DNA from 4 places in the Gorillibacterium terrae genome. Region 1 is predicted to be linked to each of the others. Evidence: predicted binding sites of a transcription regulator. Region 1 holds the regulator's gene; each other region holds the start of a gene.

Region 1 (7,526 bases):
AACCGTCCCGCTCTGCCATCTCCATCTGGCCACCGAACAGGCCATCCGCGCCTCCGGCATCCCGTTCACCTTCCTGCGCAGCGCCTTATATACCGACGTAGCCGAAAGCTTCGGCCTTCGCCAAGCCCTAACGAGCGGCGCGGTGGTGACAGCTTCGGGAGCATGGAGGTTCAACACGGTCACCCGCAGCGACTTGGCCGCCGCCATAGCCGCCGTCCTGCTCGGGACTGGCTTCGAGAACCGCAGCTTCAACCTGACCGCAGCCCGGAGCTGGACGTTCCCCGACTTGGCTGCCGCCTTGGAAGCCGTGTACGGCCGGCCGGTTCAGCATCGGGTCGACCCTCAGACCCAGCACTGGATCTACGGATTCCTTAGCCGGATCGACAGCTCCTCGACCTCAGCCGACCTGCAGTGTCTCCTGGGGAGACCGCCGATAACGCTAACGGAAAGCATCCGCTCCCTGCTGGAGCAAGACCTCTCCGCCTAACCGAACGAAAAAAAGACGACGGGCTGTTTCAAGCCGTCGTCTTTTGTTTAATCATAGAAAGCAGGTTACGGAACTGTGCGCCCGACATGACCTCTTCCTTCACCAGGATGGCGAGGGATTGATGGAACACGTTGCGGTTGCGCTCCAGAATCTCGCGGGTATGCTCCGTGAGCTGGTTGATGATCCGGTTATTCTCCTTCATCAGTTCCTCTTGCGTGACCATCTCGCGGTCGACGATGCCGAGCGCGGTGAGTCCCGAATCCATCATCGTCTTCACCAGGTTAAGCACCTGTTCAAAATCGTTGCGCGAGCCGGTGCTGCGGTTGCCGTAAAACATTTCTTCCGCTACGGCGCCGCCGAGAGCGACCATGATCCGGTCCTCGAGCTCCTGCTTCGTATAGAGGTATTGATCCGCCTGCGGATTATGACGGACATAACCCAAAGCCTGGCCGCGCGGGCTGAGCGCAACCTGGGACACCGACCCCGGTTTGACCGCTTCGGCCATAATGGCATGCCCAAGTTCGTGCATGGCCACCCGCTCCCGCTCCTGCTTCGTGCTTTCGCGATCGGAGCGTTCCCCCATCAGCACTTTGTCCACCGCCGAGGAAAGATGGCGGTGCTCAATGACATCGCTGCCTTCTCTCATGGCGTAGACCGCCGCTTCATTCATCAAGCTTTCCAACTGGGCTCCGGAAAAATTATAAGATTCTTCCGCCACCTTGGCCAGATCGACATTCATGGCGATCGGCTTGTTTTTGGCATGGATATTCAGAATGTGCAGCCGTCCCTTCTTGTCGGGAAGGTCGACCTGAATCTGCCGGTCGAACCGTCCGGGACGCAGCAGCGCACTGTCCAGCATTTCCTTGCGGTTGGTAGCGGCCATGATGAGCACCCGCGGAGTTTCCGTGGTATGAATCCCGTCCATTTCGGTCAGGAGCTGGTTCAGCGTCTGATCGTATTCCCGATGCTGGCCGCCGTCCCGCTTGCCGCCGATCACGTCGATTTCGTCGATGAAGACGATCGCGCTGTCCTTGTTCTCTTTCTGCGCACGGGTACGGGCATCCTTGAACAGGTCGCGGACACGGCTCGCGCCGACGCCGACGTACATCTCCACAAATTCGCTGCCCGAGGCCGAGACGAACACGGAATTGGTATAGTGCGCCGCGGCCTTCGCCATCAGGGTCTTGCCGGTTCCCGGAGGCCCCTCGAGCAGAATGCCTTTCAGCGGGCGGATACCGAATTTCTTGATCTCATCGTGACGAATGAGAAAGTCCAGCGCTTCCTTCAATTCATTCTTCGCGCGGTCCTGGCCGCCGATATCTTCAAAGGTCAGATAAGACGGCGTCCGCGGCTTCGACTTGCGTTCCACCGCCGTGGCGATGGCTCCGCCCTTCGGGCGCGTGAACAGGAAGAAGGCCGCGACAAAAACGACGAGCGTCAGAAAAGGCACAATATTAACGCCGATGAAGGCCAGGAAGATTAACCCGGAGATCACGGCGCCGATGGCGATTTCTTTCCAGTATTTATTCATTCGGCCACACTCCCATGGATGCCGGAACCCGCGGCAGGATGATATATTTGCTGTTTTGACCGTCCGTCAACCGGATATAGACATTGACCTCGTCCATTTCCGTCATCGCTTGAAGCGAAGGAACCGATTTGGCTTGCTTATTCAACAACTCGGGGATATCCCCGTATTTTTTCGTATCCATCGCCTGGGCCACGCCGAACAGGGCATTCGACCACCAGTCGTCAATGGCGGCGGAGGACTGGCTCTGCACGTTGATTTGAATCTCGCGGCCCCCGACCAGCGAGGCTCCATCGGTCTTGATCGACTGATAGATCTGGCGGAGATTGGCGTCTTGGGACAGCTTTAAGGAAACAACGACTTGCTTATTGGAAAAAGTGGCGTCAACCTGCTCCACACCGGCATTTTTTTTGACGAGATCAGCCAGCGGATTCTCCATCGCATAACTGCGATACATAAACCATCCGCCAAAAAGAAGAGTTCCGGAGGTCAGCAGGGCGATAAGAATCGGCAATACTTTGAGCTTCATTAACGTCCGCCTTTCATTACTAGATTTTGATGCAACAAGCTGATAGACAATAGTATATCACATTTCGCTGCTTCGTGCGGGCAAAAATGAAAAAACACTGAAAAAATCCCCGGGAAATGACCCAGGGATTCTCAACCATGCTTATTGCAGACTGAGGAGCCACTTGTCGAGCAGCGCTCCGTCTTTAAACCGGTAAAAGTTGTAGTAGAGCTTTTTCTTGCCGTCTTCGCCCTTCATTCGGTAAAACGACTGCCAGGCGTAATCGCCGTTGAACATCGCCGGTACAATGCGCAGCAGCTCTACTCCCGGGCTATCCATGAGGGTCTGCTTGCGCACCCATTCCTTGGTGACCCCTGCATCGGCAAACTCGCTGTGCGTCTCATTGCCCGCCACCCACACCAGCATGCTCCGGCCCTCGCCGTCCGCGCCTTCCACGATCATCATCGGCGCATCGCCGACATACGAATCCACCCGGTCTACGGATTTCAAAGAGGTCTGGGCCATGGCCGTCTGCACGGCTGCATCCTCATCGCTCCAAATCTGCGATTGAATGGACAGATAAAACCGGTAGCCGACAAATGTCAAGACACCGAGAACGACCACCGCAATCAGCAGGATCTTCGTTCCGAGCCGCATTCCCGAACGCGATCCCCGCCGGCTCGACATCCGAATGGCCATCAGGCCCCCATCAGCTTCGCATAGCGTAGGCGAAACTCCGCTTTAATCTTCTCTTCGTCGAGCGTCACGCACTCGCCGTTCCGAACCAGCGCCCGCCCATCGACCCACACGTCCGTAACATCCTTGGCCGATGCGGAATAGACGACATGGGACAAGTAATTGGAGGCCGGCTCGAAATGCGGCTGATCGATATCGAGGGCGATGAAATCCGCCTTCTTGCCGGCTTGGAGCCGTCCTGTCTCGGGCAGCCATACGGACTCGGCCCCGGCCGCCGTCGCCATGCGGAAGGCTTCGAAGGCGGGAATGGCTGTGGGGTCGCCGCTCACTCCTTTATGAAGCAACGCGGCGAGACGCATCTCTTCGAACAGGTCGAGGTTGTTGTTGCTGGCGGAGCCGTCCGTGCCGAGCGATACCTTGACTCCGGCGTGCAGAAGCTCCGGTACGGGAGCGATGCCGCTCGCCAGCTTCAGGTTGCTGCCGGGATTATGCGACACCCGCACGTCATGGCGGGCCAGAATCGCGATCTCTTCCGCGTTCAGGTGAACGCCGTGGGCAACCAGGCAGGGGCGGTCGAATACGCCGAGCTTCTCCAGATGCTCGACCGGTCTTACCCCGTAGTCGCGGACATTCTGCTCCACTTCGCGCGCCGTCTCCGACATGTGGGTGTGGATCGGCAGATTCAGCTCGGCGGAGGCCTCGACGAAGCGGAGGATGTACTCCGGCGGACAGGTATACGGGGCATGCGGCGAGATCATCGTGGTGATCCGCCCGTTCGCCGCGCCGTTCCATTCCCGGGCAAAGCGGATCGCTTCCGCCAGCTTGGTCTCTTGGACGTCCGGCGGGCACAGCCCGATGACGCCGCGGGCGAGCACGCCGCGCATGCCGGACGCCTCCACCGCTTGAGCCACTTCATCCATATGATCGTACATGTCCACGAAGGCGGTGGTTCCGAATTTAAGCATTTCGACGATCGACAGAAGCGTGCCTGCCCGGACGTCCTCCGCCGTGAAGCGGGCTTCGTTCGGCCACATCTTCTCCTCCAGCCAGACCTGCAGCGCGAGATCGTCGCCGACTCCGCGAAGCAGCGACATCGCCGCGTGCCCGTGGGTATTGACGAGTCCGGGCATGAACAGCCGGCGGGTGCCGTCGACGATCTCGTCGAAGCCCTTCGCTTCTTCCTCCGGCGGGAGTGCAGCTCCCAGATAGACGATCCGGTCCCCCTCCACGACCATCGAACCCCGCAAGACAGGTTCTTGTTCATTTGCCGTCAAAAAAATTCCGTTCTTGATCCAAATGCGCTTCATCGCACCGATTCCTTTCACAGTTGAGGCTTCCTTCCCAATGTACAACGGGTTTCCGGCAAAAGCAAGGCGCCCGTCCGCTTCGAGGGTAAGCCAATGTGGCGCCGCTCATTGCTTTGTGCCGAATGTTTATGTTACTTTAACTGATAGATATCTCTTTACGGCTTGCCCGTACAGACCCGGTTAATCTCTATCCAAAAGGAGCAAAGGACACCATGTTTCAGAAGAAAAGCGACACGGACTTTTACGGACTCTTGCAAGAAGCGGCCGAGAACACGCTGGTGGCGGCCAACCTGTTCCGCGAGGCGATGAGCGGGGCCAAACCGCCCGTCACATATATCGATCAGTTGAAGGACCTGGAGCATAAGGGCGACAACATCACCCACATGATTTACCGCGGGCTCAACAAGGTATTCATCACGCCCCTCGACCGCGAGGACATCATGGACCTGGCCAACCGGATGGACGACGTCATCGACTATATCGAAGAGACCTCCGCCCGATTCGACTACCTGATCATCGAGAAGTCGGACGATTACATGCTGAAATTCGCCGAAGTCATCGTCGGCGCCTGCGAACACATCCTGGATGCGTTCAAGCTCCTGGCCAAGAAAAAATACAACCAGATCAGCGAGCATACGGTCATCATCAACAGCTACGAGAACGAAGGCGACCGGCTGCTGCGCGAAGGCATCCGCAAAATCTTCACTTCGCCGACCGACCCTTACAGCGATTTCAAGATCAAGGAGCTGTACGAGCGTCTGGAAAAAGCGACGGATGCCTGCGAAGGCGTCGCCAATATTCTCGACAGCATCATTCTCCGTTACGCTTAAGACAAGCGTTCCTCCACTTGAAAAGCATACGAATAAACGGGCTGTCCCTCCGGTTGTTCTCCGGATCGGGCAGCCCGTTTGGTTTGGGTTCGCGTAAGTCTGGCCGTTCGTCGGCCTTGGCGAGCCTACTCCAGATAATAAGCCAGGCTCTGCAGCTCGGTGGTAAAGTCGGCGTAATGCACGCGGACGCCTTCCTTCACCTTCAGAATCGCCGGAGCGAAGGACAGGATCGCTTCGACGCCGGCGTCGACGAGATCGTCGGCCACCTTCTGCGCCTCGGAGCCGGGCACGGTTACGATGCCGACCCGGATGTGCTGCGCCTTGACCGTGGCCACCATCTCCTCCATCGGCTGGACGGTGAGGTTGTTGATCGTCGTGCCCACAATCGAGGGCTGGGAATCGAACAGGGCGACGATGCGCATGTTGTCGTTCAAGTACGCGTTGTAGTTGCTGAGCGCCTTGCCCAAGTTGCCCGCGCCGACCAGAGCGACGGCGATGTCGCGGTCGAGCTTCAGGATGTGGCGGATTTTCTCGATCAGGTACTCGACATCGTAGCCGATGCCCTTCTTGCCGAAATCGCCGAAATAGGCGAGGTCCTTGCGAATCTGGGCCGGATTGAGATCAAGCCGCCGCCCCAAGTCTTGGGAGGAAACCGTCTGAACCCCGTTTCCCATCAGTTCGGTCAAGTAGCGCAGGTAAACGGGCAGGCGGCGTACCACCGCCTCCGATATTTTCTCCGTCGTCGTCTTCATGCCTCTTCTTCCCCTTCCATCCATTCGTGAATGCGCGGAACCACTTGGCCGACCGTCATATGCTCGATCTTCGGGCCCGGCAGCGAATACAAGAAATGCTTCCCATAATACGTCTCCAGAATTCTCGTGTCGTACACCATCACGATGCCCTTGTCGTTCGCCGTGCGCACCAGGCGGCCGAAGCCCTGCTTGAACCGGATAACCGCCTGCGGGACCGACAGCTTCATGAATGGATTCTGTCCCGCCTCCTTGAGCTTCTCGCTCTTCGCTTCAACCAAAGGATGGTTGGGCGGCTGGAAGGGCAGCCGAACGATCGCCAGGCAGCTCAGCGCTTCGCCGGGAATGTCGACCCCTTCCCAGAAGCTGCTCGTCCCGAGGAGAATGCTGGTTCCTCCTCCCTGGAACAGCTTCACCAGCTTGCTGCGGCTCGTGCTGTCGATGCCTTGGCCGAGTACCTGAATCCCCTCTCCGCCGAGCCGGTCCTTCAGCTCGCCGTGCACCTGCCGGAGCATCCGGTAAGAGGTGAACAGCACCAGCATCCGGCCGTTCATCGCCTTGGCAACCTCGGCGAGGGAATCGGTAAGGGCCGCGATGAATTCCGCCTCGCCCTTCACGCCCCGGAGAACGGGGAAATTCCGCGGGATGATCATCAGGGCTTGCTCCCGGTAACGGAACGGAGACGGCAGCAGAACAGTCCGCAGCCGATTCTCCGAGGCCGCCTTCTGCAAGCCAAGCTGCTCGGTTATATAATTGAACGTCTTGCCGACCGACAAGGTGGCCGAAGTGAGAATCACGCTGTCTTTGACCGAAAAGAGCGCATCCCGCAGCATGGCGCTGACGTCGATCGGTACGGCGAGCAGCTGCAGCGATTTGATCCGCTGCTGGGTCGTCCCTTCCATCCAGTAGACGAAACCGCTGTCGGACTGCTTCAGGAAGAAGCGCAGCGCATCCCGGTGCCGGTACAGCTCCTTGATGCCGCCCGCGATGTTGGTAACAAGCCCTTGCAGCTCCAACAGCTCCTCCTGATCCTTCATCTCGACGATCAGCTTATCCAGCGACTTGAGCACCGCCGTCATCCGGGCGTACAGCTCTTCCTCCCGGTCGAGCAGGGTTCCCCAGCCCGCCGGCTGGCGTCCCTCGGGGATGCGCAGCGTCAGCGGGCCTTCGCCGCCGTCTCCGCCCGAGAAGGCCAGCATCTCATAGAGGAGAGAAGCCAGCTCCTCCCAGCGTTCGCGGATATCGAGGAGCGCGGGCTGGGCCTCGTCGATCGCTTCGATCCACACGCCCGCTTTGTCCCGGGAGATGTCCTCGGCGTGCAGCAGCCGATTGCGAACGAAGGGGAGCTGGCCTCCTCGTCCGTCGCGGAACAGTTGCGTGACCGCGTTCACAAAGGAATACCAGGAAATTTCGGAGCCCAG
Region 2 (7,526 bases), on a different contig from region 1:
CGCCGAGCAGCTTTCCGTTCCCGGCGGGCTTGACGGGCAGCTCATTCGGGAGATGGTCGCCGGCTACGAAGCCATCCTCCCCTTGGAGGCGGAGGAACGAAGGTTGCTGCCTCTCCTCGTCAAGCTGCGCAAGCTGGACGTGTTCCTGCATTTCTGGCATCGCCGGGAGGCCGGACTCGACCCGGACGAGGTCCTGCTGGACCAAACGAAGCGGTCGGCCCGGGTCAACCGTTTCGTCGATGAAGCGCTTCGTTGAGCAGCCGTGCTCCACGAAGTGCTTCCGGAACGGCCGTCATGCTCCGGTCAGCGCTTCCCGAACGGCCGCTTCGAGCACATCCCCGATGCCTTCGCGGATCACCAGCTCCGCGTAGCGGTCGTAAGCGGTCGGCGTCCGGTTCAGAATCGCCAGCGGGCCATCCCGGTAATAGCCGATCAAGGCGGCGGCCGGGTTCACCGTGAGCGATGTGCCTCCCACCATCAACAGGTCGGCGTTCTGTAAGAGCCGGACGGCTTCCTCCAGAACGCCGAGATCGAGATTCTCCTCGTACAGCACGACCTCCGGTTTGATGATGCCGCCGCAGGCGGAACAGCGCGGGATTGGCTCGGAGCCGTCGGCAATCGCTGCAAGCGGATGCGGCTTTCCGCAGGACATGCAGCGATTCCTCAGCACCGAGCCGTGCAGCTCGACGACCCGACGGCTTCCCGCCGCCTGATGCAGGCCGTCGATATTCTGCGTGATGATCCCGGCCAGCTTGCCTGCTCCCTCCAAACGGGCGAGAGCGCGATGCGCTCCGTTCGGTTCTGCCTGCGGGTGCAGCAGCTTGCTGCGGTAGAAGGCGAAGAACTCCTCCGGATGCCGGTCGAAGAAGCTTCGGCTCAGCATCGTTTCCGGCGGGTAGCCGGTTCCCCCTCCGGTCCGATACAGACCGGTCGCCGAACGGAAGTCGGGAATCCCGCTTTCCGTCGAGGTTCCCGCTCCGCCGAAGAACACGATTCGCTTTGCTCGGCCGATCCGCTCCGCAAGCCGCTGCACGGAATCCATCACCGCTTCTCCCCCCTTTTCCTCTCCCTTTAGAATACGATGGACCCCTGCGCTTCTTTCAGCACCTCCGCCGAATGCTGCAGCTTCCGCTGCTCTTCTTCCGCCAGGTCCAGATGCAGCACCTCGACGATGCCGCTGCGGCCGACCACGCAGGGCATTCCCAGATAGGTATCGTCGAGGCCGTATTGTCCCTTCATGAGCGTAGATACCGTCAGGATGGAATGCTCGTCCCGCAGGATGCATTTGGTCAGCTTCGCCAGCGCAACGGCGATCCCGTAATAGGTCGCCCCTTTCAACTGGATGATCTGATAGGCGGCGTCGCGGACATTCGCGAAGATTTCGTCCAGCTCTTCCTTCTTCGGCGCCTTGTCCGGGTTGGCCTTGGCATACTCCGGCAGGCGCAAGCCGCCGATGTTCGCATGGCTCCAGACCGGCAGCTCCGTATCCCCGTGCTCGCCGATGATGTAGGCATGGACGTTGCGGGTATCCACCTGCAGATGCTGGCCGAGCAGGTACCGCAGCCGGGCGGTGTCGAGGATCGTGCCCGAGCCGATGACCCTCTCCGGCGGCAGACCGGAATATTTCCATGTGGCGTAGGTCAGCACATCGACCGGATTGGTGGCGATCAGGAAGATGCCGTTGAAGCCGCTGTTCATCACATCTTCCACGATGCCGCGGAAGATCTTCGAATTCTTGCCGATCAGATCGAGCCGCGTTTCCCCCGGAGCCTGGTTGGCTCCCGCCGTAATGACGACGATATCGGCGTCCTTGCAGTCGGAATAATCGCCGGCCCATATTTGGATCGGAGAGACGAAGGGCAGTCCATGGTTCAGGTCCTGCACGTCTCCGAGCGCTTTGTCCTGGTTCTTGTCGATAATGACCAGTTCCTTGGCAATGCCCCGGTTGAGAAGCGCAAACGCATAGCTTGCTCCAACCTGTCCCGTTCCGATCAGTACGACGCGGTCTCCTTTTTTGCTCATGACGGTGTCTCCTTTCGGCGTGCAAACCTCTTATGCTCTATGCTATCGTTCCAAATTCCAAACGGGCTTATGCCCTCGGGAGGTTGAACCTCCATGCGGTTGAATCCTGGAATGTTCCGCTTGGCTTCATCCGCAGGTTTATTTCGATGTTCGCATAAGATAGAAGGGATTGTCAAATGCTGCAAATCGAAACTCTCCGGATGGATGGAAAAGGCGATTGGAAGTTGTCTCCAATCGCCTAACTGAACTTTATTAGCCAACCAGAACTTCCTGAACCTGCTTCGCTTGCTCGGTCATCGGCTTGGCCTTTGCCATATTCCGTTGAGCCATGACGAGGCCGTGGTAAATCCCCTGCTTCTCCATGAGCTCGGTGTGGGTCCCTACCTCGGCGACCTTGCCTTTCTCCAGAACCAGCAGCCGATCCGCGTTCCGCAAGGTGGACAACCGGTGGGCAATGGCAATGGTCGTCCGACCTTTCGTTACCCGCTTCAATGCTTCCTGGATAGCCGTTTCGGCATCAATGTCCAAGGCTGCCGTCGCTTCATCGAGAATGAGAATCCTCGGATTGTTCAATACAGCCCGGGCAATGGCGATTCGCTGCCGCTCCCCGCCAGAGAGATTATTGCCGTTTTCCTCCACCTTGGTATCATACCCGTCCGCAAACTTGACGATAAAATCATGGGCGTTGGCAATCTTCGCCGCTTGAATGATTTCTTCCAGCGTGGCATTCGGCTTGGAGTATTTGATATTCTCCAGGATGGTGCCGCTAAACAGGAAGGTTTCTTGAAGGACTACGCCGATTTGAGAACGCAAATCCTCCTGCTTGATGCTCCGGATATTCATGCCGTCAATCTGAATGGAGCCTTCATTCACGTCATAGAAACGGGACACCAGGTTGATGAACGTAGACTTGCCGGAGCCGGAATGACCCACCAGCCCGATCATTTCCCCCTGCTTCACTTCTACGTTGACATCCGTCAAGACGGGCTCGTAGGACTTGTAACCAAAGGTTACGTTCTCAAAACGAAGCGCGCCTTGAATCTGATGTTCCTTGGATTCCACTGTATCTGCGATTTCAGGCTCTTGGTCGATTACCGAGAATACCCGGTCAATGGAGATTACCGCATTGGCAATCGTCCGAGGCAGGTACATCAGCCAGGTTAGCGGTCCATACACCATGCTGGCGTAGCCGGTAAATTGAATCAGCTCGCCAAGGTTCATATGCCCCCGGTTAATATACATGCAGCCAAGCAAGAGGATGATATACTGTCCGATTTGGATCAAGTAGTTGGATAAGGGCCACAGGACGCTGAACACCTGCTCCGTTTTCGTGGCAGCCACCGCAAAAGAGGTGTTATAGTCACGGAATCGGCTGATTTCCCGTCCTTCCTTGCCAAAGGATTTCACTACACGAATTCCGCTCAATACGTCGTGCAGAAAAGAATTCGCTTTGTCTTGGATCCGCCACTGCTTGTGAACCAGCTTCCAAATCACGTATTTCCAGAAATAAGCCTGCATATAGGCCACGATAGGAGCCGGAAGTATCACGATCAGCGCGAGCCGCCAATCTGCTTGAAACAGCAGGGCACTTACAGAAACGAGCATGATGGATTGGAAAAGAGCCGTTGTGAATACTTCTTGAATCAAATTCCGGATCCGATCCGTATCGGAGGAAATCCGGTTCATCAAGTCACCGGCCCGTTGAGAGGTAAGGAAGCCCAAGGACAAGGTCTGGATTTTGTCAAAAACCATCTTGCGCAAATCCGCCGCGATATTGGAGCTGACCGCCGCCATAATCCGGCCTTTGACGATATTCAGCAATTCTGTGGAAATCAGCGCGAAAGCCAACCCCGCGATAGCAAGCATAAACAGTCTTTCGTTGGGGCTTTCTCCGGCCGGAGGCTTCAATGCGGAGTTAACCAGCAGCTTTTGCAAATGAGGCCCCGTCAAAGATATCGCAGAGATCGCCACCAGCACAAGAAATCCCAGCAGTAACTTTTTCCAATGAGCTTTGGATATGTCGGCCAGCCGTCGCAGAACAGCCATCTTGTTCATGCATTTCGGGCATAGCCGGGTTCCCCCGATCAATGGCGCTCCGCATGTGGGACAGATGTATTCCTCTTCGTTATTGTAAATGCGGATTTTGCTGCGGGCAGCCATATGATTGAGAATTTGGGCGATATAGGCATACCGGGCCGCATGCTGCATCGACCCCCGGGCCAGAATCCGCTTCGCCCCATTCGTTTCCGTTTCCAGGATGGCATTGCCAATCAAGGGGATAACCTTATAATCGCGTCCTTCTGCGATTGCTCCCCTATCCTGAACCTTGCCGTCCTGGATAACCGCCCAATGGTCTTCCCCGATCACGAAGTACCCGGTGCTTTTCAAGCCACTCAGCGTTAAATCCGCCGGCACACGATAGTTAATCTCATCCCCTACGGCTTGTCGAGCCGCCTGCAGATCCGCTGCCGTCAATTCAAAACACAAATTCATTCCCGATCCTCACCCCTCTCCGGACCCATGCGGAAGTGTGCTACATGCACATCTCCACCATCCGGTATTCTTTATCGCTTAATTGGTCGATATGGGGAATGATAAACCGGTTTCCGTCCACGTCGGTGATTAACAGGGCTTGAGAGGATACCATCTTCACATTGCTTCCCCCGCTTTGCACCGTGAACCGGCAAGCCCCCGCCGTCGTTTGCGTATCCCAATAGGAATAGCCATACTCTTCCTTAATCGTTGACACCTTCGTGATTTCCGGTGCAAAATACCGCAGTTGGATGTGCTTCTCCAACAAACGAACGATTTCGTTCGGGAAATCATCCAGGGACTTGATGATCCCGATCTCCTTGTTCTCTATGGTTCTGATGGAAATGTACAACCGTTTATTCGTGTGGGGAAAAGAGCAGTGGAGGAATACCACCGGATGAACCTCTCCTCCTACGGTTGCCGCCAGCATTTGTCCTGTTGTTTCCTTGAACTCCGCATTTTCCGGGGTTAAGTAAACGATTTGGGCGGCATCCGTCAATTCGGATTTCTCCCTGATCTCCCGATTCCGGGTCAATTCCTGTTCTGCTGCGGTCATAACTATCCCACCCCTTTCATCTTCAGCGCTTCGTCGTGTTTCTTCACCAAGCTTTTGTAGATTCCATCCTTGCCCATTAACTCTTTATGGGTGCCCGCTTCGGTCACTTTGCCGCCTTCCATCACGATTAAATAATCCGCATTTCGCAGTGTGGACAAGCGGTGGGCGATGGCGATCGTCGTTCTTCCTTTGATCAGGGATTCAAGAGCCTCCTGAATGTGCAGCTCCGTTTCGGTATCGAGAGATGCCGTGGCTTCGTCCAGAATCAGGATTCGCGGATTGTGCAAAATCGCCCGGGCAATGGAAATCCGTTGCTTCTCCCCGCCGGACAGATTGTGTCCGCCCGTGCCGACGATGGTATCGTAACCGTCCGGCAGCTTCTCGATGAAATCGTGGGCTTTGGCGATTTTGGCGGCGTGAATGATATCCTCGGTGGTGCAGTCCGGATCGGCGTATGCGATATTTTCCGCAATAGACCCGATAAAGACGTAAACCTCTTGGGAGACGATCCCGATATTCTTCCGCAGCGAATGCATGGATAAATCCTTGACGTTGATACCGTCGATCTTGATCTCCCCTTCCGTCACGTCGTATAGACGGGAAATGAGATTGACCAGCGTGGATTTACCCGCTCCCGAGTGGCCGACAACCCCGATCATTTGACCCGGTTTGGCCAGCATATGGACTTCCTTGATAATCGGTTTGTTGGGCTCGTAGCCGAAGGTGACGCCCTCCACCCGAATCTCTCCCGCCATTTCTTCCCGGTGAACGGCATTTTCTTTCTCCACAACCTCCGGAACCGCGTCCTGGATTTCGAAAATCCGCTGGGCCGCCGACATACAGTACGACCACCAGCCGACGATATTGTTCATGAATTGGATCGGACCATACAATATGTACATGTAGTTAATGAAGGTCATGATTTTTCCGAAAGTCATATCTCCGTTCATAACCTTCCAGCCGCCAAAAGCCCAAATGATGAGCCCCCCGAATTGAGTTAGAACGTTTAAAACCGGAAATAAGGTACTGCCCAGTTTGTTGAAGGCTTGCTCCGCTTGCGAGAAGGTAAGATTAGCCGTTTGGAACCGCTCCATCTCCTTCTTTTCCTTCCCGAACGCTTTTACCACCCGCGTTCCACTGACGGTATCGCTGATTAGGGCGTTTAATCTTGCCACCCGTTTATGCCTTCTCCAGGACAGCCTCCAAAGCTTGGGGAAAATCCAACGAAGAATCACCAGGGTCACCGGCAGCGGAATAAAGCAGATCAGGGTCAGCTTCCAATCCAGGTACAGCAGAATTGCGGTAATTCCCACAATATTCATGGCATTAACAATAAAGTAGGGAATGCCGTCTACGAAAAAAAACTGCAGCTCCGTCGCGTCATTATTAACCCGGGTCATAAGCTGGCCGGTTTGCTTCTTGTGAAAAAAGCTAAGGGACAACCGCTGCATGGCGGTAAAGACGGTGGTTTTCAAATCAAAGGCCACGTTAGCCGCCAATTTCGCATTGATGAGGCCAAACAAGATCCCGAACAACAAGGACAAGGTTCGGAAAGCGACGATGAGCAAGATGACGAGCAGGATTTTCCCCGAGAACGTCCCGGTTTTGCCCAACGCCTGGTCAAACAGCACGGTTCCCTGCAGATAAGGTATCACCAGGCCCGTCGCTGAATTTAAAAGCATAAACAATACGATGAAGAAGATAGACCCTTTATAGTTCGTTGCATAAGACAGCAATCGAGCAAAAATCGCATGCTTTTTCATGCACTTGGGACAGACGGGCCGGTCTTTCTCCAGGTAGACCATTCCGCATTTCGGACAAGAACCGTTGTCTTCTTCCTCGTTCATATCCTTGGCTGTGATTTCTTCGTTCTTCTTCAGCTTCTTAAAGATGGATTCCAGCTTTGCCGCTTTGGCCATCTGCCCGTTGGTAAACGCGGCGATGGACCGCTCGAATTCCTCCTTGATCACAATCATCCCGGATGCCACCAGATTGACGATGGAAACGGATTCGATACGATCCATCGGAATGATCTCTACCTTCCACTCGCCATTGGATCTTGGCGGAAGCTGAGGAGGGTTCTTTCTCTTGATGGCGGTATAGCCTTTGAATGTTTTCTGCCGAGCCACCTCGTCATTGGTAAGAAGGATCAGATGGTCCTTGCCGAGGAGCAGATAGGTATCCGTAAAAGCCCCGTCCACTCCCCGGTCACAGACCATCCAGAAGAGGATCTCTTCCTGGGAAAGCCCGTTGTCTGATAAAACGCTTTCAATCGATTTCTCCAGTGTGTTCATCTCATCTCCGCGAACGCTCCGACATGGTAATGCTTGTACCTTCTTTTACAATACTGATCATTATAACCTTGGCATGAATTTACATCAAAGGGAAGATTGAATATAGGTTTTCTCCCCCAATC
Region 3 (7,526 bases), on a different contig from region 1:
CGGGTCGATGCATTCGCCGATGACGTTGAAGACGCGGCCGAGCGTTTCCGGTCCGATCGGTACCGAGATCGGCTTGCCCGTGTCGATGGCTTCCACGCCGCGGACGAGTCCGTCCGTGCTGGACATGGCGATGCAGCGAACCGCATTGTCGCCCAGGTGGAGAGCCGTTTCGACCGTCAGGGAAATGTCGGACTCCCCGGGGTTCTCCGCCTTCTTCTCAATGGTAATGGCGTTCAGAATATCAGGCAGAGCCCCGCGTTCGAACTCGATGTCGACGACAGGACCCATGACCTGAACAACGCGTCCTTTGTTCATTTCAATTCCCTCCTATTTCAATCCACGCAACTTGATCGCAAGCAGGCGAAGCCGGCCGTTTGCCCGGGCTATACCAGCGAGTTGGAGCCGGCGACGATTTCGGTGATTTCCTGCGTAATCGCAGCCTGGCGGGCCCGGTTATACGTAAGCGTAAGCGAATTGATGAGTGTGGTCGCGTTCTTGCTCGCGCTGCCCATCGCGGTCATCTTGGCGCCGAATTCGCTCGCCTTGCTTTCCAGCAGCGCGCCGTAGATCAGCGTTTCCGCGTATTTCGGCAGCAGCACGCCGAGCACTTCCTCCGCGGAGGGCTCATACTGGTAGTCGTTCGCGCTGCGCTCGGCCTTGATGTCCTCCAGCGGAAGCAGCTGCTTGGAGGTCGGCACCTGCACGATCGCGTTGACGAACCGGTTGTAGATGATGTGGATCTCGTCGTAGATGCCGTTCGCAAAATTGTTCACGGCGGCCGAAGTCAAGTCCTTGATATCGCCGAACATGGGCGTGTCGGACAGACCGGTGATTTCCTCCAGCACCGGATAATTGCGGCGGCGGAAGTAATCGCGGCCCTTGCGGCCGACCACGAGCAGCGTGTATTCGTCCTTGGACTGGTGGCGCTCCTCCAGGATCTGAACCGTCCTGCGGATCAGGTTGGAGTTAAAGCCGCCGGCGAGTCCGCGGTCGGAGGTAATCACCAGGTAGCCCGTCTTCTTCACCGGACGCTTCTGCAGCATCGGGTGGCTGACCTCCCGATTGGCCGCGGCGATGTGGGCGACCATCTCGCGTATCTTCTCCTCGTAGGGCCGGGCGGCTTCCGCCCGCTGCTGAGCCTTGCGCAGCTTGGCGGCCGCTACCATTTCCATCGCCTTGGTGATCTGCTTCATGCTCTGGATGCTCTTGATCTGGCGTTTGACTTCGCGCATTCCTTTTGCCATTTTTTTCACCACCTAAGAACTTTCCATCGGAAAGTTCGCATCGTAAGCATCGGCTAAGCTTTTCGTTAGAAAAGTTCGCATCGTAAGCAACCTCTAAACTTTCCATCGGAAAGTTCGCATCGTAAGCAAAATGCTAGCCGTTTATTTCGAGGGAGCGAATCCCTTGCGGAATTGTTCGATGGCATCCTTCAGCGCCTTTTCGTTATCCGCGGTCAGGTCCTTCGTATCGCGGATCGAGGCGAGGATTGCCGGCTGGTTGGCTTCGAGGAACGCGAGGAACTCTTTCTCGAAGCGCTTGATGTCTTCCAGCTCGATCTCGTCGAGGTAGCCCTTCGTTGCCGTGTACAGGCTGGCGACCTGCTTCTCGACGCTCAGCGGCTGCTGAATGCCCTGCTTCAGCACTTCCATCAAGCGGGCGCCGCGATTCAGGCGGGCCTTGGTGGATTTGTCGAGGTCGGAGCCGAACTGCGAGAACGCCTGCAGCTCGCGGTACTGCGCGAGGTCCAGCTTCAGCGTACCGGCGACCTTCTTCATCGCCTTGATCTGGGCCGAGCTGCCGACGCGGGATACGGAGACCCCGACGTTGATGGCTGGGCGCTGGCCGGCGTAGAACAGATCGGATTCCAGGAAGATCTGGCCGTCGGTGATCGAGATCACGTTCGTCGGGATGTACGCGGAGATGTCGCCCGCCTGCGTCTCGATGAACGGCAGAGCGGTGAGCGATCCGCCGCCCAGCTCGTCGCTCAGCTTGGCTGCGCGTTCGAGAAGGCGGGAGTGCAGGTAGAAGACGTCGCCCGGGTAAGCTTCGCGGCCCGGCGGACGGCGGAGCAAGAGCGACAATTCGCGGTAAGCGGCGGCCTGCTTGGACAAGTCGTCGTAGATGATCAGGACGTGCTCGCCCTTGTACATGAAGTATTCGCCCATGGCGCAGCCGGCGTAAGGAGCCAGGTACAACAGCGGCGAAGGCTCTGAAGCGGAGGCCGTAACGACGATGGAGTAATCCATGGCGCCGGCTTTCTGCAGCGTGCCGACGACGTTGGCTACGGTCGACTGCTTCTGGCCGATGGCGACGTAGATGCACTTCACGCCGTTGCCCTTCTGGTTGATGATCGTATCGATCGCGATCGCCGTCTTGCCGGTCTGGCGGTCGCCGATGATCAGCTCGCGCTGGCCGCGGCCGATCGGAATCATCGAGTCGATCGCCTTGATGCCGGTCTGCATCGGCTCAAATACCGATTTACGGGCCATGACGCCCGGAGCCGGCGATTCGATGTTGCGGAATTCGGTCGTGGCGATCGGTCCCTTGCCGTCGACGGGTTCGCCGAGGGCGTTGACGACGCGGCCGAGCATGGCGTCGCCGACCGGAACCTGCATGATGCGGCCGGTCCGCTTGACCTGGTCGCCTTCGCGGATGTCCGTGTACGGACCCAGGATAACGATACCGACATTGCTTTCCTCGAGGTTGAGGGCCATGCCCATCACGCCGTTCGAGAATTCGAGCAGTTCCCCTGCCATACAATTCTCAAGGCCGTGGGCGCGGGCGATACCGTCCCCGACCGTAATGACTGTGCCGATTTCGTAAACCTGCATATCGGCCTGATAGTTTTCAATCTGGCTTTTAATCAGCGTGCTGATCTCTTCCGCTCTTATACTCAAGGAACTCACCCCTATCTACTGTGCTTTGCGTGAAACCAAGCTCTTGCGCAGCCGGGCCAGCTGGCCGGAGAGGCTGCCGTCGTACAGCATATCGCCGATGCGGACCGTCAGTCCGCCGAGTATATCCGTGTCGATGACGTTGACCACCTTGACGGTCTTGCCGATCTTGGCCCCGAATTCCCGGGCGATCTCGGCCGACTCTTCCTCCGTAAGGGGGAACGGGGTCGTTACGACCGCTTCGGCCTGCTTCATTCCTTCGCCTGCGATCTTGCTGTAATCGGCAGCGAGCTCCGGCAGAAGCGCTTCCCGTCGGCGGTCGACCAGAAGCTTCAGCAGGTTTGACACCTCGGTCGACACCTTGCCGTCAAACAGAGCGGCGATCACGTTCTTCTTCGCCTCCGGGGCGATGCTGGGATGTCCCAGAACCCCGCGAAGGTCCTCGCTTTCGGCAAAGGCGGCGGCGACCTGCTTCAGGTCCTCCTCCACGGCCGAGACATTGCCGTGTTCCCGGGCCAGCTCATACAGCGCCTTGGCATACCGTTTGGAAGCTGCCGTGTCCTTGCTCATGAGGATTGTCCCCCAACCTCTTTCAGGTAATCGTCAACCAGCTGCTTTTGCGAGCGGGGATCGATCTCCTTGCGGATGATCTTGGAGGCGATCTGGACGGACATGTCGCTCACTTCGCCGCGCAGAGCGGCGATGGCTTTGTCCTTCTCCGTCTCGATCTGCTGGAGGGCGTCCTGCTTCATGCGGGATGCTTCTTCCCGGGCCGAGTGCAGAATTTCCTCCGTCTGGTGATTCGAGGCCTGACGGGCCTGCTCGACGATACCGAACGCTTCCTTGCGGGCCGTCTCCAGCGCCTGCTTTTGATCCTCCAGGTACTGGACGCTTTCCGCGCGTCCCTGTTCGGCCTTCTGAATTTCGCTCTGGATATATTCACGGCGCTTCTCCATGACGCCGAACAGCGGACCGAACGCGTAACGGTTCAGCAGCAGGTACAGCACCACGAAGGCGACGATGGTGATCAAGAAATTTCCCAGATTAAACGTCACTGTAAATCCTCCCTTCGGCAACAAAGCCGCATGCAACCGTCCAAGTAAAAGGAAGGCGCGGATGGCTTAGGCCTTCCCCGCCAAACCTGGAATATGTGAACTTAGGCGCCAAAGTAGAACATGAAGGCGAGGACGACACCGATGATCGGCACAACTTCGACGATACCGACGCCGATGAACATCGTGCTTTGGAGCGTGCCGCGCAGTTCCGGCTGACGGGAGATCCCTTCGACCGTCTTACTGATAATCAGGGCGTTGCCAATACCGGCGGCGATGGCGCCGAGGCCTACTACAATTGCTGCTGCAAGATATGCATATACTCCCATTGTTTAAAATCCTCCCTAAGCTAATTTTGGATGGGTATGGTGATCCCCGTTCGGAACAAGCGAGCGCTATCCGCGGGGGTGTAGCTGAAATGAAGTGCGGTCTTAACCGACCGAAAGTCAATGCGCGTCCTCGTGCACGGTCGCCTGTGCGATGTAGACCAGCGTCAGGATCGTGAAGAGGTACGCCTGGATGGCGCCGATGAAGATACTGAACCCTTGCCACACCGCCATGAGCGGCGTGCCGAACGCCCCGGCCATCAAGATGGTCGAGATGAGCACTTCCCCGGCGTAAATGTTGGCAAAAAGACGCAGGGCAAGCGTCAGCGGCTTGGCCAGATTTTCGATGATGTTGACGGGCAGGAAGATGGGATAGGGTTCGACATAATGCTTGAAGTAATGCCGTGTATTCTTCGTCATGCCCCTGAAGTGAACGATCGAGATGACGACCAGCGCGAGCGCCGCCGTGACGGACAGGTCGGCCGTCGGCGATTTCCACCAGGAGACCTCGGCACCTTCATGGCCTTTGGCAATAGCATCGTCGATCGCCGCCTGGGAGACCACCGTGTGGCCGAACAACTCGACCGGATGATGGGCTTCCGACGTGACGAAAAACGGGAGGCCGAGCAGATTGCCGATGAAGATAAAGAGGATCAGGGTCATCGCCAGCGACGTGTATTTCTTCCCCGTCTTGAGATCCTGCGTGCTCGCGATCATGCCTTGGATAAACTCCACGACCCACTCCAGGAAGTTCTGCATCTTGGAGGGGTTGGTCACGGACAGCTTCCGGACGCAGAGCCGGGCGATCACGAAGACGATCACGCAGGTCACCAAGAGCGTCAGCAAGCTGGCGAGGTCGATCTTGATGCCATGTCCCAGATCCCATATCGGAAATTCATGCATGGATATAATTCACCCCTTTCCCCGGCCTTGCTCTTAATGGTTTTTAAAAGCGGAGAAAATGCCGTAGAGAATCGTGCCGAACTGAATGAACACCAGTCCGGCGACGAGTCCGACCAGGCTTGCATGGAGCTTGACGGCGATCATGGCGGCGAGGATGACGATGCAGACGCGCGTTATGTAGCCGAAACCCTTCTGCTTTTTCTCCGACTTTTGAACAAGATGATTGGCAAAGCGCTTGGTATGATAACCAAGATTCCAGGAAATCGCCAGGCTGGCCGCCGTTCCGAGCGCAAGTCCCGCGAGCGCCGGTCGGGCCGACGGAAGGAAAAGCGCCGCCACGAGGCAGACGGCGATGAACAAGAGGGCTATAGTGAATAACTTTCTCAAGAGTACGGCCAGGTCATCCATTCGTTTCCTCCAAGTAGCGCTTGATGAGGAGAACCGCTCCGGCGAGTCCCAGCGCGAGACCGGTCAGCGTGCCTGCAATCATCCAGGCTTTGCCGCCGTTCGTCAATCGGTCGATCCAGCGTCCGACCGCGTACCCTCCCAAAATACCGAGCGCCACCTCCACGCCGAGCGTGCCGACCAGTCCGGCAGCCTTCCAAGCTTCATTGGGCTTATGGGAACCGGGGTCCGGCATGTGAGACTCCCTCCTCCAAAAGAAGCGGTTGCAGGTGAGAACTTTCACGGATGCGATCAGCGTAAAAATAGCGCAAACAATCCTCATTCATTGTAGCTAAGGCAGGAACCCATGTCAATTCGGCCAAAAAATAAACTTCTGTGAACGAGCATCAAAAAAACCTTGATAAATCAAGACTTGTGTCGTTTTGTTGCGTTTGCTACCGTTTCCACTGTGACTGAATCTATTGACAATTTCAGATAACTGTTATATGGGGCTTTATACCCAGATTGCGAAAAGAGGCACAAACCCTTGCCAATATTGGGTTTTTCGAGTTGCCCGCCCACAACTTTCATAGCCTTGGCAAAAACCCATCCAGCGCCCGTAGCGCCCTTCCCAGAAAGAAAACAGGCCGGTTCGGGACAAAAGGTCCCGCCGGCCTCCTGGTCGGTTTGCACGCATGCGTTCAGTTCGTTCCGAAGGGCTCAGGCCGCTCCGGGGACAAGCCGAAATGATGCTTGATTGCCTGGACGATCCGCTCCGACGCCCGGCCGTCTCCGTACGGATTGGCCGCCCGGCTCATCCGTCCGTAGAGCGCCTGATCGGTGAGCAGGGCCCGGGTTCGGGCATAGACCTCCTCTTCCTCGGTCCCGACCAGCTCCAGGGTTCCCGCTTCCACGCCCTCCGGACGCTCGGTGGTATCCCGCAGCACGAGCACGGGCACGCCGAAGGAAGGAGCTTCCTCCTGCAAACCGCCCGAGTCGGTCAGAATCAGGTGGGTGTGCGGATAGAAGTTGTACATGTCCTCGACATCGAGCGGATCGATCAGCCGGATGCGCGGATGGCCGCCGAGGATTTCGTTCGCCGGCTCGCGGACGGCGGGGCTCAGGTGCACCGGATAGACGATGGCGATGTCCTCGAACTCGTCGGCGATCCGTTTGACGGCGCGGAAAATCTGCCGATGCGGCTCGCCCTGGGATTCGCGGCGGTGCGCTGTCATCAGCACGAGGCGCTTGCCCTGCGCCCAGTCGAGCATCGGGTGCGTATAGCCTTCGCGCACCATGTAGCGGGGCACGTCGGTAATCGTGTTGCCGGTGACATAGACGCGGTCGGCCGGCTTGTTCTCCTTCAGCAGATTGCCCGCCGACCAGCCGGTCGGGGCAAAATGCAGATCGGCCAGCACCCCGGTGAGCTGCCGGTTCATTTCCTCGGGATACGGCGACAGCTTGTTCCAGGTCCGGAGGCCCGCTTCCACGTGGCCGATCGGAATCTGCTGGAGGAAGGCGGCGTAGCTCGCGAGGAAGGTGGTCAGCGTGTCCCCGTGCACGAGAATGATGTCGGGCTTCGCTTCGGCGAACACCGGCATCAGCCCCTGGATCACCCGAACGGTAATCTCCTCGAGCGACTGCCGGTCCTTCATGACGTTCAGGTCGTAATCCGCCTTGATGGCGAAGGTCTCCATGACCTGATCCAGCATCTGACGGTGCTGGGCGGTCAGGCAGACGAGCGGTTCAATCTGTTCCGGGTGACGCGCAAGCTCCAGCACGAGCGGAGCCATCTTGATGGCCTCGGGCCTTGTCCCGAAAACCGTCATTACTTTCAGACGTTTCATGAGGAACTCCTTTCCCAGACCGTGGCGGCGCGGAAGCTTCCGCGCCGGAGATTTCGGCTTGACCCAAGCTTCGTCAAGCTCCTTTATCGTACGGCCGCGAAGGCCGGGAGTTTCACG
Region 4 (7,526 bases), on a different contig from region 1:
TTCCGGCCCACTCTTCCCGGTCGGGTTCGCGGAAGCCGAAGACATCGCCGCGGGCGATCGCCTCCGGCATCCGGTGGTCGTCCTGCCCGGTCAGCAGCTTGCCCCACTGCGTCGAACCGGTGCTCTTCAGCCAGCGCGCCGTATCCAGCATCAGCTTGGCGAGCCCGGCTTCGTCGGCGGGGAGGGCCCGATAGGCGAGAATCCCCGGCTGTACCTCGGTATGGATAAGTTCGATCGGATTCATGGGATTATCCCGCCCTTTCCTTGGATGGTGATGGAGGATTCCCCGGTTTGAACCGGCACAGCCGGCTTCCGGGACCAGGATAACAGAACAACCGTGCCGACGATGCAGGCCGCCCCAAGCCAGTCGAAGGTCCCGAACAGCGTGCCCAGCCAGACCACCGCCAGCAAGGCCGAAGTCAGCGGCTCCAGGCAGGAGAGGATGCTCGCCTCCGCCGGCTCCAGTTGTTTGAGGCTCTCCATGTAGCAGAAAAATGCGATCAGCGTGCCGAACAGAACAATGAAGCCGGTCGCAAGCGCCGCTTCTCCGTCCCACTGCCCCCGGAAGCTCCATGGCGGCCGAACGACGCTGAGCGCGGCTCCGCCGATCAGCATCCCCCAGCCGACCACGACGCCCGAGCCCCATGCGCGCAGCAGCCGCACCGGCTGCACGCTGTAGAAGCCGAGCGCGACGGCGGAAGCCAGGCCCCAGAAGAACGCGGCGGGCGTCATCGCCAGCGTCCCAATCCGGCCGTGGGTAGCGAGCAGCAGAATCCCGGCAAAGGAAAGGCCGACGGCGACCCCTTCCCGGACCGACGGGCGCTTCCGCCGCCGAAAAGCGGTGTAGCAGCAGATCAGCGCCGGAGCGAGGTATTGCAGCACGGTAGCCGTAGCCGCGTTGGAATGCCGGATCGCGGTGAAGTAAGTATATTGAACCGCCAGCATGCCCAAGAGACTGAACAAGAGCAGCTCCCGGACATCCTTCGGCGATTTCCATATCGCCAGCACCCGCTTGCGGGAGCCTCCGAGAGAGGCGATCAGCAGCATTCCCGTCCCGGCCGCCAACAGGCGGACATCCACCAGCCAATCCGGCCGGAAGCCCTTGCGTTCAAATAGAAATTGCGCGACGGAACCGGAGATCCCCCACAGGGAAGCGGCCGCCAGGACCAGCAGAATCCCCCTCCGCTTCATTCGGGCCTATCGCCCTCCCCGAGCTGCTTGCGGATAAACGCGTTAACCCTGCGCATGTGATCGGGTCCGGTCCAATGCCCGTTGAACGGATACACGATCATTTCCTTCGGGGCTTCGGTAATCCGGTTATAGGCTGCATAGACCGTCTCGGGCATGCAGACCGGGTCCTTGAGTCCGACGGTACAGAGGATCGGCTTGACCACCCGATGGGCGAGGTTCATCGCGTCGAAATAGCTCAAGGTCGTAAGCACCGAGTCCAGCTCTTCGGGATGCCGGGCAACATAATCGGCGGCTTCCGTGATGGAGCCGACCGAATTCAGGATGCCGAAGTCCAGATGGCACATGTTGGGCAAGGACGCAACCGAGGCGCTAATCAGATCCGGCGCGAGCGAGCTGACCATCAGTGTCAAGCCTCCGCCCTGACTCGTGCCCATGACGATAATCCGGTCGGCGTCCACCTCCGGCTGCTCGCGGACGAAGCGAACGGCCCGCAAGGCGTCCACCGTGATCGCCTTGTAATAGTAGGAATCCTTGTCATGCAGATTCTGGGTCACCCAGCCTTTGACCATGCCGTTCGTCTGGTCGAGCGTGTTCCCCGTCTTGCCGCTTTGGCCGCGCACGTCCATGGCGAACACCGCATATCCCATCATCAGCCAGGCCGCATGGTGCTCCGGAAGCTCCCGTGAGCCGGTGTAGCCGTGGTAGAGGACGATGCAAGGCAGCGGCTTCCGGAAGGACTGTTCCGGCAGCAGCAGCCAGCCGTGAATCGGCGTTCCGGCATAGCCCGTGTAGACCGTATCGTAAACGGCGGCGCCGATGAGCGGAGAATCCACCCGTGTACGCTCGCAGGCCCAGGCGGCCTCTTTGTCCTCCCGAAGCGTGCGGTCCCAGAATTCCTCCAAATCGGCTTGCGCCGTCCGCTCCGGCAAAAAGCCCTCCAAATCCTGTATTCTTCGTTCAATCACGTTCATAAAAAAATCCTCCTGCCGAGTAGGTGAAGTTCCTTCGCTTCGAGCCGTCCCCGTCAGGCCGAAACCGGCCGGGAACCCGAGGCGAGTTTGTGCAATTGTGTTAATAGTAAGGATTGCCGAAACGAGCGTCAAGCGCATTGGACACAGAGCTCCGCTCCAATCTGTTGCTTGCCGCAGCCAAATTCAGAATTAAGTTGCCCCTAGGCAAAATCGGAGTATAGTAGAAGGTGCTTATTTTGATAGATTGGCAGGTGCCTCTATGAAGACCTTCTATCAGCTCAACACCATCTTTCTCAGCATGATCATGGAAGCCATTCCCTTCGTGCTCGTCGGGGTGCTGATCTCCGGAATGATTCAGTCCTTCATCTCCGAGCGTTGGATCGCCCGGATTATGCCGAAGAACCGTGTGTTATCCGCCCTCCTCGGCGCGAGCATCGGCGTCTTTTTCCCTTCCTGCGAATGCGGCATCGTCCCGATTACCAAGCGGTTGCTGAACAAAGGCGTTCCGCTGCAGGCGGGCATCGGATTCATGCTGACCGGACCGATCATCAATCCGATCGTCCTGTTCGCCACCTATATCGCCTTCGGCAACAATTGGAAAATGGTGCTGATTCGCTGCGGCATGGCGTTCGCGGTAGCCGTCTTGGTCTCGTTGGCGCTGAGCCTGCTGTTTCCGGCGATGCCGCTGAAGGAATATACCTTTGCGGGCATCCCTTCCTTCGCCGCCGAAACGGCCGCTTCCGCCGAAGAAAATCCGACTTGCGCCGAAACGGACGCTTCCGGGAAAGCGGGAGCGGTTTGCGCAGCCGGTTCCTCGATCCGCAAGGAGCCGCTTTCTCCGCCGCCTGCCTTCGGCGCGCAGATTCGCCGCTTGGGGAGCCGATTCTACGAGGTGTGCCTGCACGGCATTGACGAGTTCTTTTCCGTCGGCAAGTACCTGGTGATCGGCGCCTTCATTGCCGCTTCCATGCAGACCTTCATTCCCACCTCGTACCTGATGAAGCTGGGAAATACGCCTATCATGGCCAGCCTCGTCATGATCACACTCGCGTTTATCATGTCGCTCTGCTCCGAGGCGGACGCCTTTATCGCTTCCTCTTTTCGGAGCACCTTCTCGGTCGGACCGCTGTCGGCATTCCTCGTCTTCGGTCCGATGATCGACATCAAGAACACGCTGATGCTGCTCGGCACATTTCGCAAACGGTTCGTCTTCAGCCTGATCGGTCTGGTCACCCTGTTCACGCTGATCGGCTCTCTGCTCGTCGGGAGGTGGTTTGGATGAAGCGCTTTGTCATCATGCTCGGCTTCGTGATGATGTTCGTCTATATTCGGGTGCAGGGCAACCTCAATATGTACATCAATACGCGCTATTCTTATTTGTCCGTTCTGACGATTGGCATTCTGTCGCTGCTCTGCGCAGTAGAATTCATCCGGGTGTTCCGGAAGGAACGGGAAGAAGAGAAGCGTAAAGAAGCGGCCGCGCAGAGAAGCGAAGAAAGAAGCCGGAAGGCTGTCGAGACGCTCCGGGCGGAGGATTTGGCTGGCGAGTTTACGACACCTATGCCTCCTTTGGAGGGCTACGTTCATATGCATGATCATTCCGATTATGCCGAGGGGAATCATCACCAGGAGTCCGTTCGCCATTACTCTAACGAGCACGATCACGGACATGATCACGGATATGACCACAAGCATGATCACGGCCATGATCACGCGCACGGACAGACTCCCAATCACGGTCATGCGCATGACGGGCACTCGCACGGCAATTCGACGCGGCTGCAGCGGGCTTTTACCTATCTGGTTCTTTGTTTTCCTATCTATACGGGCATTTTCCTCCCTGCGCAGACGCTGGATTCGAGCTTCGTCAAAGCGAAAGGCTTTTCATTTCCGAGCCTCGACGTCTCGGCGGACAACCCGGGCAATCACCAATTCCTTCGCCCGGACACCAGTATCTTTTACGGCAAGGAAGGCTACGACAAGCTTAAGAAGAAGGAATTATCCGAGTTCGCGGGCAAGGACAGCATCGCCCTGACGGACCCGAATTACCTCAAAGGCATGGAAGTGCTCTACAATTTCCCCGGGGAATTCATGGGGAAGACGGTTTCCTTCGACGGCTTCGTGTATAAGGGGGAACAGGTGGAGGGCAACCATTACTTCGTATTCCGCTTCGGCTTTATCCATTGCGCCGCCGATTCTGGCGTCTTCGGCATGCTGGTCGACTTCCCCAAGGGCACCGTGCTGAAGGACGACGATTGGGTCCATGTCACCGGCACTCTCTCCTCCGAGCTGTACCAGCCGTTCAAACAGACGCTTCCCGTGCTGGAGGTCACCTCCTGGCAGAGCATAGACGCTCCGAAGAATCCTTACGTGTATCGCAGCTTCTGAGGCAGGCGGGGGACGGGAAACCCACTGCTCTCGCCTCTCCTTCCTCCGTATTTCAACCAACCTTCTGCTTGCTGCATTAAAAAAGCTTGCCCGTATCGGGCAAGCTTTTTTTGTCGTTATGCATTCTTCGGGGAGGATGCGGACAGCTGGTTTCGATGCGTCATCCAACCACGGTTACACGATGTCGCCGGATCAGGACATGATCCGTTTCTGGCCTGCCAGCTCCTGGATCGGCTTGATGTTCTGGGTGAATTCCAGCGTACCCAGGTACCGCCCTCCCCCGTCGCGCACGGCGAAGTAACGGATATAGACGAATTTATCCTTGAACGGAATCCAAAAGTCCTCTGCATCCTTTACCCCGGCTTTGAAATCGGCCAGGAGCTGATCCACGATGTGAACGCTTTGCGGCGGATGGCAGTTCTGAACGGTCCGGCCGATGACCGCCTTGGTTCGGGCAAAGATCCGCTCCTTCCCACAGGAGAAATACCGGACGACATCGTTCTCGTCGATAAAGGTCAAGTCCACGGGCAGATGATTGAGCAGCGTCTCGAGCTGGAGCACCGACAGCGTTCCCGTCTCCATCCGGACAAAGCCGTCCGCTGCCGGCAGCGCGCCGCTTCCCCCGGCCGCTTCCGCCGCCTCGGCCGGATCGGCGGCCCGTTCGGGCACCCACTGCCGTTCGGGCGAGGCCAGGCAGTAGCCGATTTCCCCGCTCTCCCGGGCGATCTTGAGCCATTCGTCCTCCGTGAGCTTTTCCAGCGCCATGGGCATAAGGATGTTCTCTTCCTTGAAGATCATTTCCGTGATATCCTGGGTGACCTGCTCCAGAAGCCCAAGCCGGTCGCTGTCCTCGGCGGTCCCGTCCGTCCACAGGCGTTTCAATTCTTTGATCCCGGCGCGAATCCGGTCATCGACTCCCCACATGACCTTCGTCGGACCGTAGATTCCGTATTTCTCCAGATAGGGAAACAGCAGATTTTCCTTGCGGCTGTAGTGCTTATCGAGATCAAACAGCAGGCTCAGATCCTCGACCAGCTTGAGGCGGCCCGCTTCGTCCCGGCTGCGGGTGTATTGGTCCCGATGCAGCGCGATCGTGAAGCCGAGGAGGCGCTCGATCTCCCGATTTTCCAATTTGAAAGTATGCACCGGATGACCGGGCTGTTCTTCCGGCTTGGCCGAGCGATGGATTTCGTTAATGGAGCCTTTGAATACGGCGGCATGAACGCTGCATAAGCGCTGCACCTCCGCCACCGGGATGCCTTCTTCCTCCATCAGGGCTTGCTCCAGCCGAGAAATCTCCGCCACTGAGATATCCCCGACGGCCTCGTCGAAACGGGCCTTCACCTCGTCGACCGTCTTCCCGTTGTGCAGGTCCCGGATAATCTCCTGCAGCAGCCGCTGCCGCTCGGGACTCAGCGTCTCCGCCTGCTCGCGGTTGTTGATCAGCTCACTCATCTATGGCACTCTCCTTTAGGACTTATCTTCTTCCGGATGGGCAGCGCCCGCCGCTCATTCTCACTCGGTGCTGTACTCTTCCTTTTCAAATTAGCACGGCGGATAAAGGGTTTTTGTGATTTGAATCACTAATTGATTCTCATTCTCATGTAAAGATGGAAGCAGATAAGAACCGAAAGGATGGATGACCATGGAAACCCAAACGCTCAGACAGTTCCAGGATTATCAGGAGGGCAAGTTCGTCAAGCATTTCGTCTACCGCGAGCCGGAGTTCGTCGCCTTCGTGCTCAGCTTCGACGCTGGTCAACGTCTGCCCGTTCACAAGCATCCCGGAACCAAGCTGCACCTTCTCGTTCTGGAAGGGTCGGGTACGGTGACCGCCGACGGAGCTGAAACCGAAGTAAAGGAAGGCGAAACAGTAGTCCTGTCCGGCGATGCCGACTTCTCCTACAGCAGCTCGGCGGATGGCCGTTCCAGCCTGTATGTCATGCTCATTCAGGCTCCCCCGGCCGTCTGAGAACAACTGCGGCTGCCTCTTCTCCCATGCTGCTAAGACCCAAAACGGACCTGCCATCGGCAGGTCCGTTTTTTTGAAAACCGACTCTTGGACACGGCGGCCTAAACCCGTATAATGCGAAGAGAACCAACGTAATTCCTAACAGCCTGCCCGAAGGGCAGGATACGGAGGCTGCCCATGTTCCTGCAAAAAGGCGAGACCTTGTTTCGTCAAGGGGAGCAGGGTCCGCTGTATCGGTTGGAGAGCGGCATGCTGAAAATCGTCCGCGTCCACCAAGACGGCTCCCAGTTCCTGGTCAACCTGATTCTCCCCGGCGAAATCATACCCCATCATTCGCTCATCAGTCCGAACCCTTATTACGGCACGGCCATCGCCCTTATGCCGAGTGAGGTCGCGGTTCTTCCCTCGAACGAATGGTACCGCGACTTGGAAGGCGATCCCGAGCGGCTCCGCGCCATCGCCGAACAGCTCCAGGACAAGCTGCGCATGATGCAGCAGCGCGTCGATCAACTCACGGAGGTATCGCCGGCCGGGAAGCTGCAGCAATTGCAGGAGTGGCTGAGGGTTTATATCGCCCCGGCGACCTTGACGGATTTGCTGACGCAGGATGAGATCGGCCAGTTCATCGGCCTGAGGCGGGAAACCGTCAACCGGCTACTGCGCAAACCCCGGTAACGACGGACCGGGCGCTGCCGATTCCGTTAACCGGTCGGCGGACGCTCATCCCTGCCGTCCTGCCCTCCATGCCCCGCTACTCGGATGGCATCGACAGCCAGTTCGCCAAATCCTCATAAGCCCCGTCATAGGGATAGACGTACGGATTGGACGGAGCCGAAACCCGGGTCACCCGGTCGGCCCGCAGCGCGAGAACCGGCTCGCCGCCGTACGTCTCTTTTGCGATCGTGCCGCTCACCAAGACCCAGGTGTCTTGCGGAAAATCGGTCTTTCCCGAAGTCCGGACCAGTACGCCAAAGGGGGAAGCGTCTGCGGCGCTGCTGGACATC

What was found. The regulator Rex, encoded in region 1, represses fermentation and respiration genes when NADH is low (regulators of the CRP and FNR family bind a similar motif). The targets are predictions, from matches to a motif close to TTGTGAAATATTTCACAA.
Region 2: a site for Rex is predicted at 2,192-2,209, ahead of ACSEXS_RS09080 (L-lactate dehydrogenase). Genes of this name have one in related genera too.
Region 3: a site for Rex is predicted at 6,088-6,105, ahead of ACSEXS_RS20530 (AtpZ/AtpI family protein). Genes of this name have one in related genera too.
Region 4: a site for Rex is predicted at 6,119-6,136, ahead of ACSEXS_RS07975 (DUF438 domain-containing protein). Genes of this name have one in related genera too.

What each region holds. Positions count from the first base shown of each region.
Region 1 covers NZ_JBPPGI010000002.1:541,364-548,889, reverse strand. The annotation lists gene ACSEXS_RS12580 (NAD(P)H-binding protein) at 1-487, shown strand, start outside; gene ACSEXS_RS12575 (AAA family ATPase) at 516-2,018, opposite strand; gene ACSEXS_RS12570 (hypothetical protein) at 2,011-2,544, opposite strand; gene ACSEXS_RS12565 (cell wall elongation regulator TseB-like domain-containing protein) at 2,686-3,222, opposite strand; gene ACSEXS_RS12560 (amidohydrolase) at 3,222-4,526, opposite strand; gene ACSEXS_RS12555 (DUF47 domain-containing protein) at 4,739-5,356, shown strand; gene ACSEXS_RS12550 (redox-sensing transcriptional repressor Rex) at 5,482-6,108, opposite strand; gene dinG (ATP-dependent DNA helicase DinG) at 6,105-7,526, opposite strand, start outside.
Region 2 covers NZ_JBPPGI010000001.1:2,039,831-2,047,356, forward strand. The annotation lists gene ACSEXS_RS09070 (phosphotransferase) at 1-256, shown strand, start outside; gene ACSEXS_RS09075 (NAD-dependent protein deacylase) at 293-1,042, opposite strand; gene ACSEXS_RS09080 (L-lactate dehydrogenase) at 1,072-2,022, opposite strand; gene ACSEXS_RS09085 (ABC transporter ATP-binding protein) at 2,275-4,077, opposite strand; gene ACSEXS_RS09090 (DUF1854 domain-containing protein) at 4,556-5,110, opposite strand; gene ACSEXS_RS09095 (ABC transporter ATP-binding protein) at 5,113-7,404, opposite strand.
Region 3 covers NZ_JBPPGI010000007.1:75,394-82,919, forward strand. The annotation lists gene atpD (F0F1 ATP synthase subunit beta) at 1-315, opposite strand, end outside; gene atpG (ATP synthase F1 subunit gamma) at 384-1,244, opposite strand; gene atpA (F0F1 ATP synthase subunit alpha) at 1,386-2,900, opposite strand; gene ACSEXS_RS20505 (F0F1 ATP synthase subunit delta) at 2,916-3,467, opposite strand; gene atpF (F0F1 ATP synthase subunit B) at 3,464-3,952, opposite strand; gene atpE (F0F1 ATP synthase subunit C) at 4,054-4,278, opposite strand; gene atpB (F0F1 ATP synthase subunit A) at 4,396-5,178, opposite strand; gene ACSEXS_RS20525 (ATP synthase subunit I) at 5,212-5,586, opposite strand; gene ACSEXS_RS20530 (AtpZ/AtpI family protein) at 5,579-5,818, opposite strand; gene wecB (non-hydrolyzing UDP-N-acetylglucosamine 2-epimerase) at 6,264-7,409, opposite strand.
Region 4 covers NZ_JBPPGI010000001.1:1,808,811-1,816,336, reverse strand. The annotation lists gene ACSEXS_RS08000 (GNAT family N-acetyltransferase) at 1-244, opposite strand, end outside; gene ACSEXS_RS07995 (DMT family transporter) at 241-1,191, opposite strand; gene ACSEXS_RS07990 (acetylxylan esterase) at 1,188-2,162, opposite strand; gene ACSEXS_RS07985 (permease) at 2,422-3,444, shown strand; gene ACSEXS_RS07980 (TIGR03943 family putative permease subunit) at 3,441-4,550, shown strand; gene ACSEXS_RS07975 (DUF438 domain-containing protein) at 4,743-6,005, opposite strand; gene ACSEXS_RS07970 (cupin domain-containing protein) at 6,196-6,522, shown strand; gene ACSEXS_RS07965 (Crp/Fnr family transcriptional regulator) at 6,700-7,197, shown strand; gene ACSEXS_RS07960 (TIGR03943 family putative permease subunit) at 7,274-7,526, opposite strand, start outside.